3 regions of the Sphingomonas sp. S-NIH.Pt3_0716 genome follow, and region 1 is predicted to be linked to each of the others. Evidence: predicted binding sites of a transcription regulator. Region 1 holds the regulator's gene; each other region holds the start of a gene.
The links. The regulator LexA, encoded in region 1, represses DNA repair genes until DNA is damaged. The targets are predictions, from matches to a motif close to GTTCCNCNCTTGTTCT.

Region 1 (4,264 bases):
GTCGCGGACGCGCAGGCGCGGCTCCTTGCCCTCGCCGATCCGTTGCCGGCCGAACATGTGCCCGTATCCGCCTGCGCCGGTCGCTGGCTCGCCACCGACATCAGCGCGCGCCGCGACCAGCCCTGGGCCGATCTTTCCGCGATGGACGGCTATGCCGTGCGCGCATCCGAAGGCGCCGGGCCGTGGCAGCTGGTCGCGACCAGCAGCGCGGGCGACGCCGATATCCCGGCCCTGCAACCGGGCCAGGCCTGCCGCATCTTCACCGGGGCGCCCTTGCCGGCCGGCGCCGACGCGATCCTGATCCAGGAAAATGCCACGCGCGACGGCGACAAACTGACCGCGCATGACGGCATACTGACGCCCGGCAGGCATGTCCGCCCGCTCGGCTCAGATTTCCGCGCCGGCACGCCGCTGGTCAGCGCCGGTAACCGCCTCACGCCCGGCCAGATCGCGCTCGCCGTGCTGGGCGGCCATGGCAGCCTTCCCGTCGGCGCCCGGCCGCGTGTCGCTTTGCTCTCGACCGGCAATGAACTTGTTCCCCCCGGCGCGCCGACGCCGTCGGGCTATCTCCCCTCGTCCAACGCGCCGATGCTCGCTGCCCTGCTCGCCGCCCTGCCCTGCGACGTGATCGACCTTGGCATCGTGCCCGACGATCTCGCCGCCATGACGCAGGCGCTGGAACAGGCGGCACAGGCCGACATCATCGTCTCGACCGGCGGCGCCTCGGTCGGCGACCATGACTATGTCCGCCCCGCCTTCGCGGCGGCCGGCGGCACGCTCGATTTCTACAAGATCGCGATGCGGCCCGGCAAACCGCTGATGGCCGGGCGTCTCGGCAACGCAATCTTCCTCGGCCTGCCGGGCAATCCGGTCTCCGCTTTCGTCACCGGCACCCTCTTCCTCTGCCCGCTGGTCCGCCATCTCGCCGGATCGCGCGCGCCGCTGCCGCCGGTCGTGCAGGCCCGCCTTGCCGCGTCGCTTGGCGCAACGGCGGAACGCGACGATTATCTGCGCGCCTATCGCGCCGCCGACGGCATCGTCTCGGTCACCGCGCAGGACAGCGCCGCCACCGCCGCCATGGCGCTGGCCGACTGTCTGATCCGCCGGCCGGCCGGCTCAGCCCCCGCCATTGCCGGCGACATGGTCGACATCATTCCGCTGACCGCCTGACTATCTGACTGCCTGGCCGGCAAAAGCGGCGCATGGTTTAACGCGCTTGACTTGCCCCTTTCCGTTTCCTATGCGTTCTTCATTCGTTCCATGGAGGACCGCCGATGTTGACGCCCAAGCAGCAGGAATTGCTGAGCTTCATTCAGACCCGGCTGGAAGAAGGCGGGGTGTCCCCTTCGTTCGAGGAGATGAAGGACGCGCTCGACCTGCGCTCCAAGTCCGGCATCCACCGGCTGATCAACGCGCTGGAGGAACGCGGCTTCATCCGACGCCTGCCCAACCGCGCCCGCGCGCTCGAAGTGCTCAAGCTGCCCGAGGCGATGCATCGCGCGCCTGCACCAGCCGTCCCGACGCCCAAGATATCGGCTCCGGCCGTGCTGCTGCCGACCGCCGCCAATGACGTGATCGAAATCCCGCTGCACGGCCGCATCGCCGCCGGCGTCCCGATCGAGGCGATGGAAAGCCACACCATGCTCTCCGTCCCCGCCGCCTTGCTCGGCTCGGGCGACCATTATGCCCTCGAAGTGTCGGGGGACTCCATGATGGAGGCCGGCATTCTCGACGGCGACTTCGCGCTGATCCAGCGCACCGATGTCGCGCGCGAAGGCCAGATCGTCGTCGCCCTGATCGACGACGCTGAAGCCACGCTCAAATATTTCCGCCGCGAAGGCGCGCGCGTCCGGCTCGATCCCGCCAATGCCGCCTATGAACCGCAGATCTATGATCCGCGCCAGGTCCGCATCCAGGGCAAGCTCGCCGGCCTGCTGCGCCGCTACAACTGACCGGCTGTTCGGGGCCGGCGGCGCACGATCCACGGATGCGCGTCTCCGGGCCGATGGACGGTGTGAACTTTGCCGCTTTCAAGGCCAATCGACAGGCCGCCGGTGCGCGACAGCAGCCGGCGGTCGATCTTCATCCAGCGCGGCCGGCACCACCAGGGCAGCCCCCGATCGCTGATGACGATATCGGCCGCCGCGCAGTCCCGCTCCAATATCGGCCGATCGACCAGCATCGCATTGCGCGTCACCAGCAAATGCCAGTCGCGCCCGTCCCGTGGCAACGTCACCGCACATAGATCAGTCGAACAGCGCGCCTGCTTCATCGTCGCGATCGCCTCCAGCGTCCCGTCATAGCCCGCGCTCTCGCTCAGCACGTCGCGGACATACTCACCCGCCCCCTCGCGCAGCAGCGCCATCGTCCCCGCTGGTGTCAGCACCGCGACATGCCGCCCGTCGCCGGTCACCACGATATCGGGCGGCGCCAGCAGCGCGATGCCGGCCAGGCCGATCGCGACCGGCCCCAGCCCCAGCCAGCGCCAGCGACTGCGCCAGAGCAGGCACCAGAGACCTCCCACCAGGATGACCGCGAACAGCCCGCCCGGCACCGCCGGCGCCAGCATCACCGCCATCGGGCTCGCCGCCACGCCATGCGCCACCGCTAGCAACAGCGCGATCGCCTTGGCCGTGAGCCACCAGAAGGGCGCGCCCAGCCCGACGAGGTCGAAGCACAGCGCCAGCGCCTCCAGCGGCATGATGACGAAGGTGGTGAGCGGGATCGCGACCAGATTGGCCACCGCGCCCAGCAATCCAGCCTTGTGAAAATGGTAAAGCGCGATCGGCGCCAGCACCAGTTCGATGGCAAGGCCCGTCATCAGCATCGCCGCCACCGTCCGCCCGGCCTTGCGCGGCAAAGGCTCGTCCCGCGCCATCGCAAACGCCTTGAACCGCCGATGCTCGCCCAGCGCCACCAGCGCGACCACGGCGGCAAAGCTCATCTGGAAGCTCGGGCCGATCAGCGCCTCTGGCCAGAAGACCAGCACCACCAGCGCCCCGGTCGCCACCAGCCGCAGGGTGATCGCCTCGCGCCCCAGCGCCAGCCCGCCCAGCACCAGCAGCGCCGCGATGCAGGATCGCACCGTCGGCACCTCCGCGCCGGTCAGCAGCGTATAGCCGATCCCCGCCAGCGCGCCGCCCGCCGCCGCGATCAGCATCAGCGGCCAGTCCAGCGCCGCGCGCGGGATCAGCGCCAGCAAGCGCAACAGCAGGAATATCACCGCCCCGATCAGCGCCGTCACATGCAGCCCGCTGATCGACAGAAGATGGGCAAGGCCACTGCGCCGCATCGCCTCCGCATCCGTTTCGGCAATCGCGCCCTGGTCGCCGGTCGCCAGCGCCACCGCAATCCCCGCCGATGCGCCCGCCACCTGTCCGCCGATATGATCGAACAGCCGCGCCCGCAGCGTCGGCCCCTCGCGCGCCTGTTCCACCACCTCGACCGGCGCCAGCGCCCGCCCGGTCGCCCCGATCCCCTGGAAATAGGCGCGTCGCGCGAAGTCGAACGCCCCCGGCACGCTCGGCGGCGCGGGCGGCATCAGCCGCACGCGAAAGCGCAGCACCGCCCCCTTGCCCAGCCCTTCGGGCACATCCGCCTCCGCGATATTCACCCGGATCGCCGCGGGCAGCGCCGGCGCCTCGATCGGCCGCAGCCCCACCCGCACCATCTGCTGTGCCGGCAGCTTGGCCACCGCCGTCACCGTGCCGGTCACCTGTGCGAATATGGGACGGGCCAGCGGCGGCTGACCCAGCCATGTCGCCTTGCCCCAAACCAACAGACAACCAATGCAGGCCAGCAGCCCGCCCGCCACCAGCATGTGCCGCAATCGCGCGCCCACCGGCAGCAACAGCGCCAGACAGGCCAGCCCCAGCGCCCCGCAGCAACAGGCCAGCCATTGTGCCGGCCCCGGCAGCACGAACCAGCCGGCAATGCCCGCGCCCAGCGCCACCGGCACCCACAAGGCGAGCTGTTCGCGCTCCACCTCCAGCCATTGTTCGATCCGCGCAAATCCATTGTGCGCAATACGCACCGTCCTGCGCCCAACGGACGTTTGTCGTGGCTCAAAAGCCATGCTAGGGGGCGTCGCATCCATGGATCAGGCAGGAAGAATGTCAGCGAATATGACGGCAAGTGCAACGGGATTGAACAAGCAGGTGGTGACCCGTTTCGCCCCGTCGCCAACGGGCTTCCTGCATATTGGCGGCGCCCGCACCGCGCTGTTCAACTGGCTGTTCGCGCGCCATCATGGCGGCAAGTTCCT
Region 2 (4,264 bases), on a different contig from region 1:
CTTTCATTGTGATATCGTCTGCCATGTGATGACCGGCTTGATTCTGAAGGGCGCCGGCGAGGCGCAGGAGGCGCATCCCGCCTTCGACCAGGCGTCGGACCGGATCGAGAAGCAGCTGCGCCGCTATATGCGCCGCCTGAAGGACCGCAGCATCCAGGCCGCCGCTGCCGAGGCGCAGCGCGCCAATGGCTACAGCGTCGATGATATCGACGGCGCGGGCTATACCATCTTCGCCGGTGCCGCCGACGAGGAGGCCGAAGCGGCCGATGCGCCCCTGATCGTCGCCGAAACACGGGTCGACATTCCCGAGGCCAGCGTGTCCGATGCGGTGATGATGCTGGACCTGCGCAACACCAATGCGCTGCTGTTCCTCAATGCCGGCACGTCGGCCTATAATATGGTCTATCGCCGTCAGGACGGCACGATCGGCTGGGTCGAGCCGCGCGGCTGACCCCCTGCCAAGCCGGGCCGCCTGTTGACCTCCGGGTGCAGGCGGCCTATGGGGCCGGGCTTTAGTTTCTCCGAGCAACGCGCATTTTTTTCGACAGGCTGGGCGCGCCTCGGCTGCCCCCGGAAGTAAAATGGTGCATTTCAACGATATTGTCTCGCCGGACGCGCTGGCCACCGAGGTGACTGTGAACGGCAAGAAGATGCTGTTCCAGAAGATCGCGGCTCTGGCGGCGCAATCCTATGGCGTGGATGCCGAAGCGGCCGCCGACGCGCTGCTGGAGCGCGAGCGTCTGGGCTCCACCGGCTTCGGTGGCGGCGTTGCCATTCCCCATGCCAAGCTGCCGGGCCTCGACCGCATGTGCGGCGTGGTCGTGCTGCTCGATCCGCCGGCGCCGTTCGACGCGGTCGATGATGCGCCGGTCGATGTCGTGTTCGCGCTGCTGTCGCCGCAGGACAGCGGCGCCGAGCATTTGAAGACGCTGGCGCGTGTATCCCGCTATCTGCGCGACGAGGCGCAGGTGACGCGCCTGCGCGGTGCCAAGTCGGCCGAGGCGCTGCATGCGCTGCTGGCCGGTGGTGAGGCGCGTGACGCCGCCTGAGGCCGCCGCGCTCGCCAGTGGCGAGGCGGCGCATTTTCGCGCGCTGGAGCATCTCTACAACAGCGCGCCGATCAACGACCTGTTCCTGTCGACCCTGCGCGTGCCGGAACCCGGCCGGTCGGTGATCGATTTCGAGGTCGACGAGCGGCATTTCCATGCCGCCGGCGCGGTGCATGGCACCGTCTATTTCAAGATGCTGGACGATGCGGCCTTCTATGCCGCCAACAGCCTGGTCAGCGACCGCTTCCTGCTGACCACCGCTTTCAACCTGCTCTTCACCCGGCCGATCGGCCCCGGAAAGCTGCGCGCCGAGGGGCGCTGGATCAGCGGCAAGCGCCGCGTCTATGTCGCCGAGGCGAGCATTCTCGATTCGGACGGGGAAGAGGTGGGCCGGGGCACCGGCACCTTCATGCGGTCGCAGATTCCGCTGTCATCGCTGCCGGGATATCATGGCTGAGGACAGTTCGGCCGCGCGGCTGACCAGCGCGATGCTGGTCGGCGCGCTGGTGAAGCGGGTGAATGCCGCCGGCGGCTTTGCCATGATCCTGGCCAAGGGCGACGAGATGAGCGGCGTCATCCTGGTCCAGGTGATGGACAAGGGGCGGGAATCCGCAATTTTCGAGCGGGTATCGAACTTTCGCGGCGGCCATGCATTGATGCGCTGTGGACCCCCTGCGGAAGAGGGGCCGGATGCGTTTGCCGCCTATGCCGAACGTCGGCGCAGATCGGACCCCGACCTGTGGCTGGTGGAGCTTGATATCGCGGATGCGGAACGGTTCGCCGCTGAAACGATCTGCTGATCGTTGACTCCTTGCACGCGCGCGGGCAATGGCGGCCGACGCTGAACGCGCAGGTTGCCTGCATTCGTCCATGGGGGGCGGGCCGGTAAACACGCAGACGGGGGGCGGCCGAACGTCACAGAATATCGGTTACAATCGACGTTTCTGGCCAATAACCGCACGATTTTGAGCCATAATGAGTTTTCGTCTGAAGGCCGCGATCATCGCGGCATTTACGCTGTCGGCCGCTGCGGCTGTTACGGCGTCGGACATGTCGAGCGCCAGCGAGGCCTCCCTGTCCACGGTTTCTCTTCCGGAAACCGCCGCGCTGACTAGCGCATCCACGGCCGGCACCAAGCCCGCCGTCGTTTTCGCTGCGCCGCAGGAAGTCGCGCAGTCGCTGGATTCCGGCACCAAAGCTGGCAGCAATTTTTCGACCGATATCGAGCCCAAGGCCGAGACCCTGGCAGCCCTGGTTGATGCGCAAGGCGCTCCCGAGGATGTCGAAGGCGACATGAAGTGCCTGGCCGGTGCGGTCTATTTCGAATCCAAGGGTGAAACGCTGGAGGGCCAGCTGGCCGTTGCCCGCGTCATCATCAACCGCGCCAAGTCGGGTCGCTTCGCCAGCAGCCTGTGCGGTGTCATCTATCAGCCGAGCCAGTTCAGCTTCGTGCGTGGTCACGGCATGCCGCCGATCAACATTGCCAGCGATTCCTGGCGCGAAGCTGTTGCGATCGCGCAGATCGCCCTGGACGACAGCTGGGACAGCCAGGCCGAAGGCGCGCTGTTCTTCCATGCCCGCCGCGTGTCGCCGGGCTGGGGCAAGACCAAGCTGGCGTCGATCGACAACCACGTCTTCTATCGCTGATCCGCGCTCACCGCGCGACAGTGACGCCCTTTTGAAGGCCGATTCGGACCCCATGTCCGAATCGGCCTTTTCTTTTGTTCCCTTCCTGTTCTAGTCTGGTACCATGACCATCCAAGACGCCGCCCAAGACGCCGATCGCTGTTCACCGCTGACCGACGGGACCGCGCTGGCCGTTGCGCGCGGCACGCTGCGCCTGTTCCACCGTCATGACATGAACGGCATATTGGAAGTGCCGCTGCCCAATGGCCGGCGGGCCGACATCATGGCGATCGACAGCGCCGGGCGCCTGACCATCGTCGAGATCAAGTGCAGCCGGGCGGACTTGCTGGGCGACATGAAATGGCCGGATTATTTCGACTATTGCGACCGCTATTTCTGGGCGGTGCCATCGGGCTTCGACACCAGCCTGTTCGAGAGCGAGGCGCTGTGGCCGGCCCGCACCGGCCTGATCGTCGCCGACCAATATGATGCCGAACTGGTGCGGGCCGCGCCGTTCGAGCCGCTGGCCGCCGCCCGGCGCAAGGCAGAGACGCTGCGCTTCGCCCGCCGCGCCGCCCGCCGCCTGTCGGCGCTGGCCGACCCGGATTATGCGGCGGAATTGGGCTGGTAAGGGTTAAAGAAAAGGGCGGCCAGGCCGCCCTTTTTCATATCAAAAGACCGGGCCCTGGACCGGGCCCTTGGGCGCGGCGGCGTTGGTCTTGGCGGAATCGAGCGCTTCGACCAGGCCCGGCGTGCGGCTGTCGCGCTCAGCATAGTCGCGGGCGGACATGCCGGCGATGGTGTCGCGCTTGTCCGCATTGGCGCCCTGCGCCACCAGCAGGCGGACCAGGCCGATGTCGCGCAGCTGCACCGCGCGGATCAAGGCGGTCTCGCCGCTGCCATTGGTCTTGTCGACCTGGGCGCCGCGGGTGAGCAGCAGGCGCACGCCTTCCTCGTACCGGTTCTGCACGGCGAGCAGCAGCGGCGTGGTGCCATTATTGTCGGCAAGGTTCGGATTGGCGCCCTTCGACAGCATGAAGTTGAGCCATGTCGTGTCGCGGCGGCCGATGACGATGTGCAGCGCGGTTTCGCCGGTGGTGACGTCACGGCTGTTGATGACGGTCGAACCCGGCTTCTGCAGCAGTTCGGTCGCCTTGTCCCCATCGGCGTCCTTCACCGCCTTGAGGAAGTTGTAATTGTTGGAAAACTGGGCCTGGGCCGCAACCGGGGCCATCAGTGCCAGGGTGATGGCGGCAGGCCGCGCCAGAAACAGCCAGGTAGAAAGTCCGCTCTTCATCCCAATCTTCATCGTCGCGCGCCCCGTTCGATTTGCAAATCGGCCCATAGCAAGGCATGGCAGGCGACACCATGAACAAAGCGCTGATCTCGCTCGCCCTGCCGCTTCTGGCCTTGCTGACGGCTTGCAATATGGGGGCTGGCGGCAACGCATCAAGCGGCGAGAGCGAGCAGGGCAATCTGGTCGGCGCGCGCATCGGCGCGCCCTTCACCCTTACCGACCAGGACGGCAAGACCGTTCATTGGGACGATTATAAGGGCCAGTATCGGATCGTCTATTTCGGCTACACCTA
Region 3 (4,264 bases), on a different contig from region 1:
CGATCGCCCATGCGACCCTGCGCCTCGACGTCGACATCACCCGCACCGGCCGGTCGGAAGATTATCTGCTCTGGCGCTTCACTCCGATGCGCCAGCCCAGCGCGCTCGACGATGTCCATCGCGTGCTGACGGGCGAAGCCGGACGACAGTTGGGCGAAGCCGGCATCATGGCGGTGATGATCGGCGGCGAAGGCCGCATCCGTGCCGCCAACGGCGCCTTCCTGCTGCGCGCCGCCGGACGGATCGACGCCAACATCACCGGCCGCGATTTCGCCGCCCATATGCGGGTCGATGACAAGGGCCGGCTGTTCCTGGCGCGCGAGGAAAGCGGCGGCCTGCCGCTGCGCCTGCTTCAGGTGCCGCTGCGCCGTGCGTCGCAGCCGGGCGGCGTCCAGAACGGCGCGCAGGACGGCCCGATGCTGCTGCTGCTGATTGACGAGCCGGCCGGCGGGGGCGGCACCTCTGCCCTTTCCTATATCGAAACCCTGCTCTCGCTGCTGCCCTTCGGCCTCGCCATGGCCGACCGCGACGGCCGGGTGCTGTTCGTCAACAAGGCGTTCGCCCGCGCCGCCGGCATCAAGGATGCCGAAACGCCCAGCTATCCCGGCGACCTTGTCGTGCGCGAGGATCAGGCAGCGGTGGCCGACGCGGTGCGACGCTTTGCCGTCGGCCCGCAAATGTCGGGCGACATCGCCGTGCGCATGCGCGAACAGCCCGAGGAACCGATCGCGCTCAGCCTCGCCGGCGTGCGCGGCCTGGGCGAGGCCGCCGTACTACTCAGCCTCAAAGACAATAGCGAGGAATCGAAGCTCAAGCGCCAGGTCGCGCAGGCGACCAAGATGCAGGCGATCGGCCAGCTGGCCGGCGGCGTCGCCCATGACTTCAACAATATCCTGACCGCCATCATCGGCCATTGCGACCTGATGCTGATGCGCCATACGCCGGGCGACAGCGACTATGACGACATCACCCAGATCAAGTCGAACAGCAATCGCGCGGCGGGCCTCACCCGCCAGCTGCTCGCCTTCTCGCGCCAGCAGACGCTGCGCCCGCAGATATTGCAGCTGCCCGACATCGTCGCCGACGTTTCCAACCTGTTGAAACGCCTGCTCGGCGAAAATGTGAAGCTCGACGTCAGCCATGGCCGCAACCTCGGCGCGGTGCGCGCCGACCCCGGCCAGCTCGAACAGGTCATCATCAACCTGGCGGTCAATGCCCGCGACGCCATGCCCGAAGGCGGCACGCTCAATATCCAGACCTATGGCGTGCCCGCCAACCGCGTGCGCGAGATGCGGCAGCAAATCCTGCCGATCAGCGACTATACCGCGCTGCGCGTATCCGACACGGGCCTGGGCATCCCGCCCGACATCTTGTCCAAGATCTTCGAACCCTTCTTCACCACCAAGGAACTGGGCAAGGGCACGGGCCTTGGCCTTTCCACCGTCTATGGCATCGTCAAGCAGTCGGGCGGCTATATCTTCGCCGAATCCGAACTGGGCCGGGGCGCCAGCTTCGTCATTTATCTGCCGGTCTATGCCGGCGGCGACATTGAACAGGCCAAGCCCAAGACGCCGATCAAGCGCAGCGAGACCTGGGGCACCGGCACGGTGCTGCTGGTCGAGGATGAGGATATGGTCCGCGCCGTGGCCGAACGCGCCCTCACTCGCCAGGGCTACAAGGTGCTGACCGCCAGCGACGGCGAACAGGGGCTGGAGGTGCTGGGCGGCAGCGAGAAGATCGACCTGCTGATCTCCGACGTGGTGATGCCCAATATGGACGGCCCGGCGATGGTGGCGCAGGCGCGGCGCAGCTTCCCCGACCTCCCCGTGCTGTTCATGTCCGGCTATGCCGAGGAGCAGCTGCGCAAGTCGATCGACATCGCCAATGTCGCCTTCCTGCCCAAGCCCTTTTCCGTCAACCAGTTGGCCGAAGCGGCGCGCGACGCGCTGGCGATGCGACCGGCGGTGGAATGAACTTGCCCGCCGGCAAACGATTATGCTGGGCATCGCCTGCCCCTTTGGCTAGCGATGGGAAGCAAGAACAAGGGACAAGGGCGCATGGCTGACGGCAAGTCCATCCTCATCGTCGAGGATGAAGCGATGATCGGCATGATGCTGGAAGATTATCTCGACGCGCTCGGCTATCGCCTTCACGCGACCGCCGCGTCGGTGGACGAGGCGTGCGCCCTGGCGCGCGAGGGCGGGTTCGACGCCGCCCTGCTCGACTGCAATCTCCAGGGTGAAAAAAGCTGGCCGGTTGCCGACATATTGGCCCAGCAGTCGATCCCCTTCCTGTTCGCCACCGGCGGCATGGCCGACGATCTGCCGCAGGGCCATGCCGATCGCCCGACGCTGGCCAAGCCCTTCACCATCGGCGCCGTCGAACGCGCGCTGGAGAAGATTCTCGCCGACTGAATAGGCAGGATAGGAAATTTCCGTTCCCCTCTTGTTCCTCAGGAACAAACAGGATACATCATTGGCAGGCGCCGAGTGACTCGACGCGATCCGCTTGACAGGGGATAGGCCGATGACCGCTATGCTCTCACTCATCGATTCCAAGAAGACAGGCACAATGGACAGACAGAAAGCATTGGAGGCGGCGCTCGCCCAGATTGATCGCGCCTTCGGCAAGGGCAGCGCGATGAAGCTCGGCAGCCGCGAGAAGATCGAGATTGAATCGATCTCGACCGGCTCGCTCGGCCTCGACATCGCGCTCGGCATCGGCGGCCTGCCCAAGGGCCGCATCATCGAGATTTACGGCCCGGAAAGCTCGGGCAAGACCACGCTGACGCTGCATGCGATCGCCGAAGCCCAGAAGGCGGGCGGCACCGCCGCCTTCGTCGACGCGGAACATGCGCTCGACCCCATCTATGCCAAGAAGCTGGGCGTCGACATTGACGAACTGATCGTGTCGCAGCCCGACACCGGCGAACAGGCGCTGGAAATCGTCGACACGCTGGTCCGTTCCAACGCCATCGACATCCTCGTCGTCGACTCGGTCGCCGCGCTGGTGCCGCGCGCCGAGATCGAGGGCGAGATGGGCGACAGCCATGTCGGCCTGCAGGCGCGCCTCATGTCCCAGGCGCTGCGCAAGCTGACCGGGTCGATCGCCCGCTCCAAGTGCATGGTGATCTTCATCAACCAGGTGCGCATGAAGATCGGCGTGATGTACGGCAATCCGGAAACCACCACCGGCGGCAACGCGCTCAAATTCTACGCCTCGGTCCGTCTCGACATCCGTCGCACCGGCCAGATCAAGGATCGCGACGATATCGTCGGCAACGCGACCCGCGTGAAGGTGGTGAAGAACAAGGTCGCCCCGCCCTTCAAGCAGGTCGAATTCGACATCATGTATGGCGAGGGCATTTCCAAGATTGGCGAGATGCTCGACATCGGCGTCAAGGCCGGGCTGGTCGAGAAGTCGGGCTCCTGGTTCTCCTATGACTCGGTCCGCATCGGCCAGGGTCGCGAAAACGCCAAGACCTTCCTCAAGGAAAATCCCGAAATGGCAGACCGCCTGGAAAAGGCGATCCGCGGCAAGACCGAGGAAGTCGCCGAAGGGATGATGGCCGGACCCGAAGCGGGGGATGACGACTAAGCAGGACGACCGCGCCCGACCGGATCAACCGGGCGCCTGATCCTGGCTTTCGTCCACCTCTGGCTTCACGCTCTGAAAAGGCCCGTTGCGCGATGGCGCGGCGGGCCTTTTACCTGCCGCGCGCGCGACAGGGCTGTCGCCATGCAGGCGCAACGGAGGGGAAGAGGGAAAAGACCGCTATTCGTGCGGCCGCAGGGCGCGGTTGAGCGAATCCAGCACTTCGGCGATCGGTTCGGTCACGGTGACGCTGCGGCCTTCGCCAAAGCGGATGCGGGTGCCGTCGGTCACGGATGAGACGAAGGTCACCTGGGTAGGGTTGACCGCGGTTTCGGTGCGATCGACGCCGACGAACATGACGAGCATGATCTTCTCTCCCATTTTCGGCCCGTGCCGGACCCATTGGGTGCAAGACTAGCTGCTTTTTGCGCCGTTACCAGAGGCTTTGTGCGGCTCAGCCTGCCTGGATCGCCTGCAGGAACCGGCTCGCCCGATCGTCCAGCCGGTGCGCGACCGTCGCCAGTTGCCCCGCCGCAACGCCGATGTCATGGGCGCCCGCCGCCGCCGCGCTTGCATTGTCGCTGATCTGGCGCGCACTCTGGCGGATATGGTCGCTCGACGATCCGGCTTCCGACAGGCTCGCGGCGATCGACCGGCTGAAGGCGCCATG

Region 2: a site for LexA is predicted at 2,773-2,788, ahead of BRX37_RS09505 (MmcB family DNA repair protein). Genes of this name have one in related genera too.
Region 3: a site for LexA is predicted at 2,437-2,452, ahead of recA (recombinase RecA). Genes of this name have one in related genera too.

The regions. Positions count from the first base shown of each region.
Region 1 covers NZ_QLJK01000005.1:64,808-69,071, reverse strand. Annotated here, with positions in the region: gene BRX37_RS05235 (molybdopterin molybdotransferase MoeA) at 1-1,170, shown strand, start outside; gene lexA (transcriptional repressor LexA) at 1,275-1,952, shown strand; gene BRX37_RS05225 (ComEC/Rec2 family competence protein) at 1,943-4,075, opposite strand; gene gltX (glutamate--tRNA ligase) at 4,125-4,264, shown strand, end outside.
Region 2 covers NZ_QLJK01000009.1:97,654-101,917, forward strand. Annotated here, with positions in the region: gene hpf (ribosome hibernation-promoting factor, HPF/YfiA family) at 1-451, shown strand, start outside; gene BRX37_RS09485 (PTS sugar transporter subunit IIA) at 582-1,049, shown strand; gene BRX37_RS09490 (PaaI family thioesterase) at 1,009-1,506, shown strand; gene BRX37_RS09495 (DUF1491 family protein) at 1,499-1,849, shown strand; gene BRX37_RS09500 (cell wall hydrolase) at 2,025-2,696, shown strand; gene BRX37_RS09505 (MmcB family DNA repair protein) at 2,800-3,306, shown strand; gene BRX37_RS09510 (ankyrin repeat domain-containing protein) at 3,346-3,972, opposite strand; gene BRX37_RS09515 (SCO family protein) at 4,029-4,264, shown strand, end outside.
Region 3 covers NZ_QLJK01000022.1:9,747-14,010, forward strand. Annotated here, with positions in the region: gene BRX37_RS17445 (hybrid sensor histidine kinase/response regulator) at 1-1,973, shown strand, start outside; gene BRX37_RS17450 (response regulator) at 2,058-2,414, shown strand; gene recA (recombinase RecA) at 2,527-3,597, shown strand; gene BRX37_RS17460 (hypothetical protein) at 3,775-3,960, opposite strand; gene BRX37_RS17465 (methyl-accepting chemotaxis protein) at 4,049-4,264, opposite strand, start outside.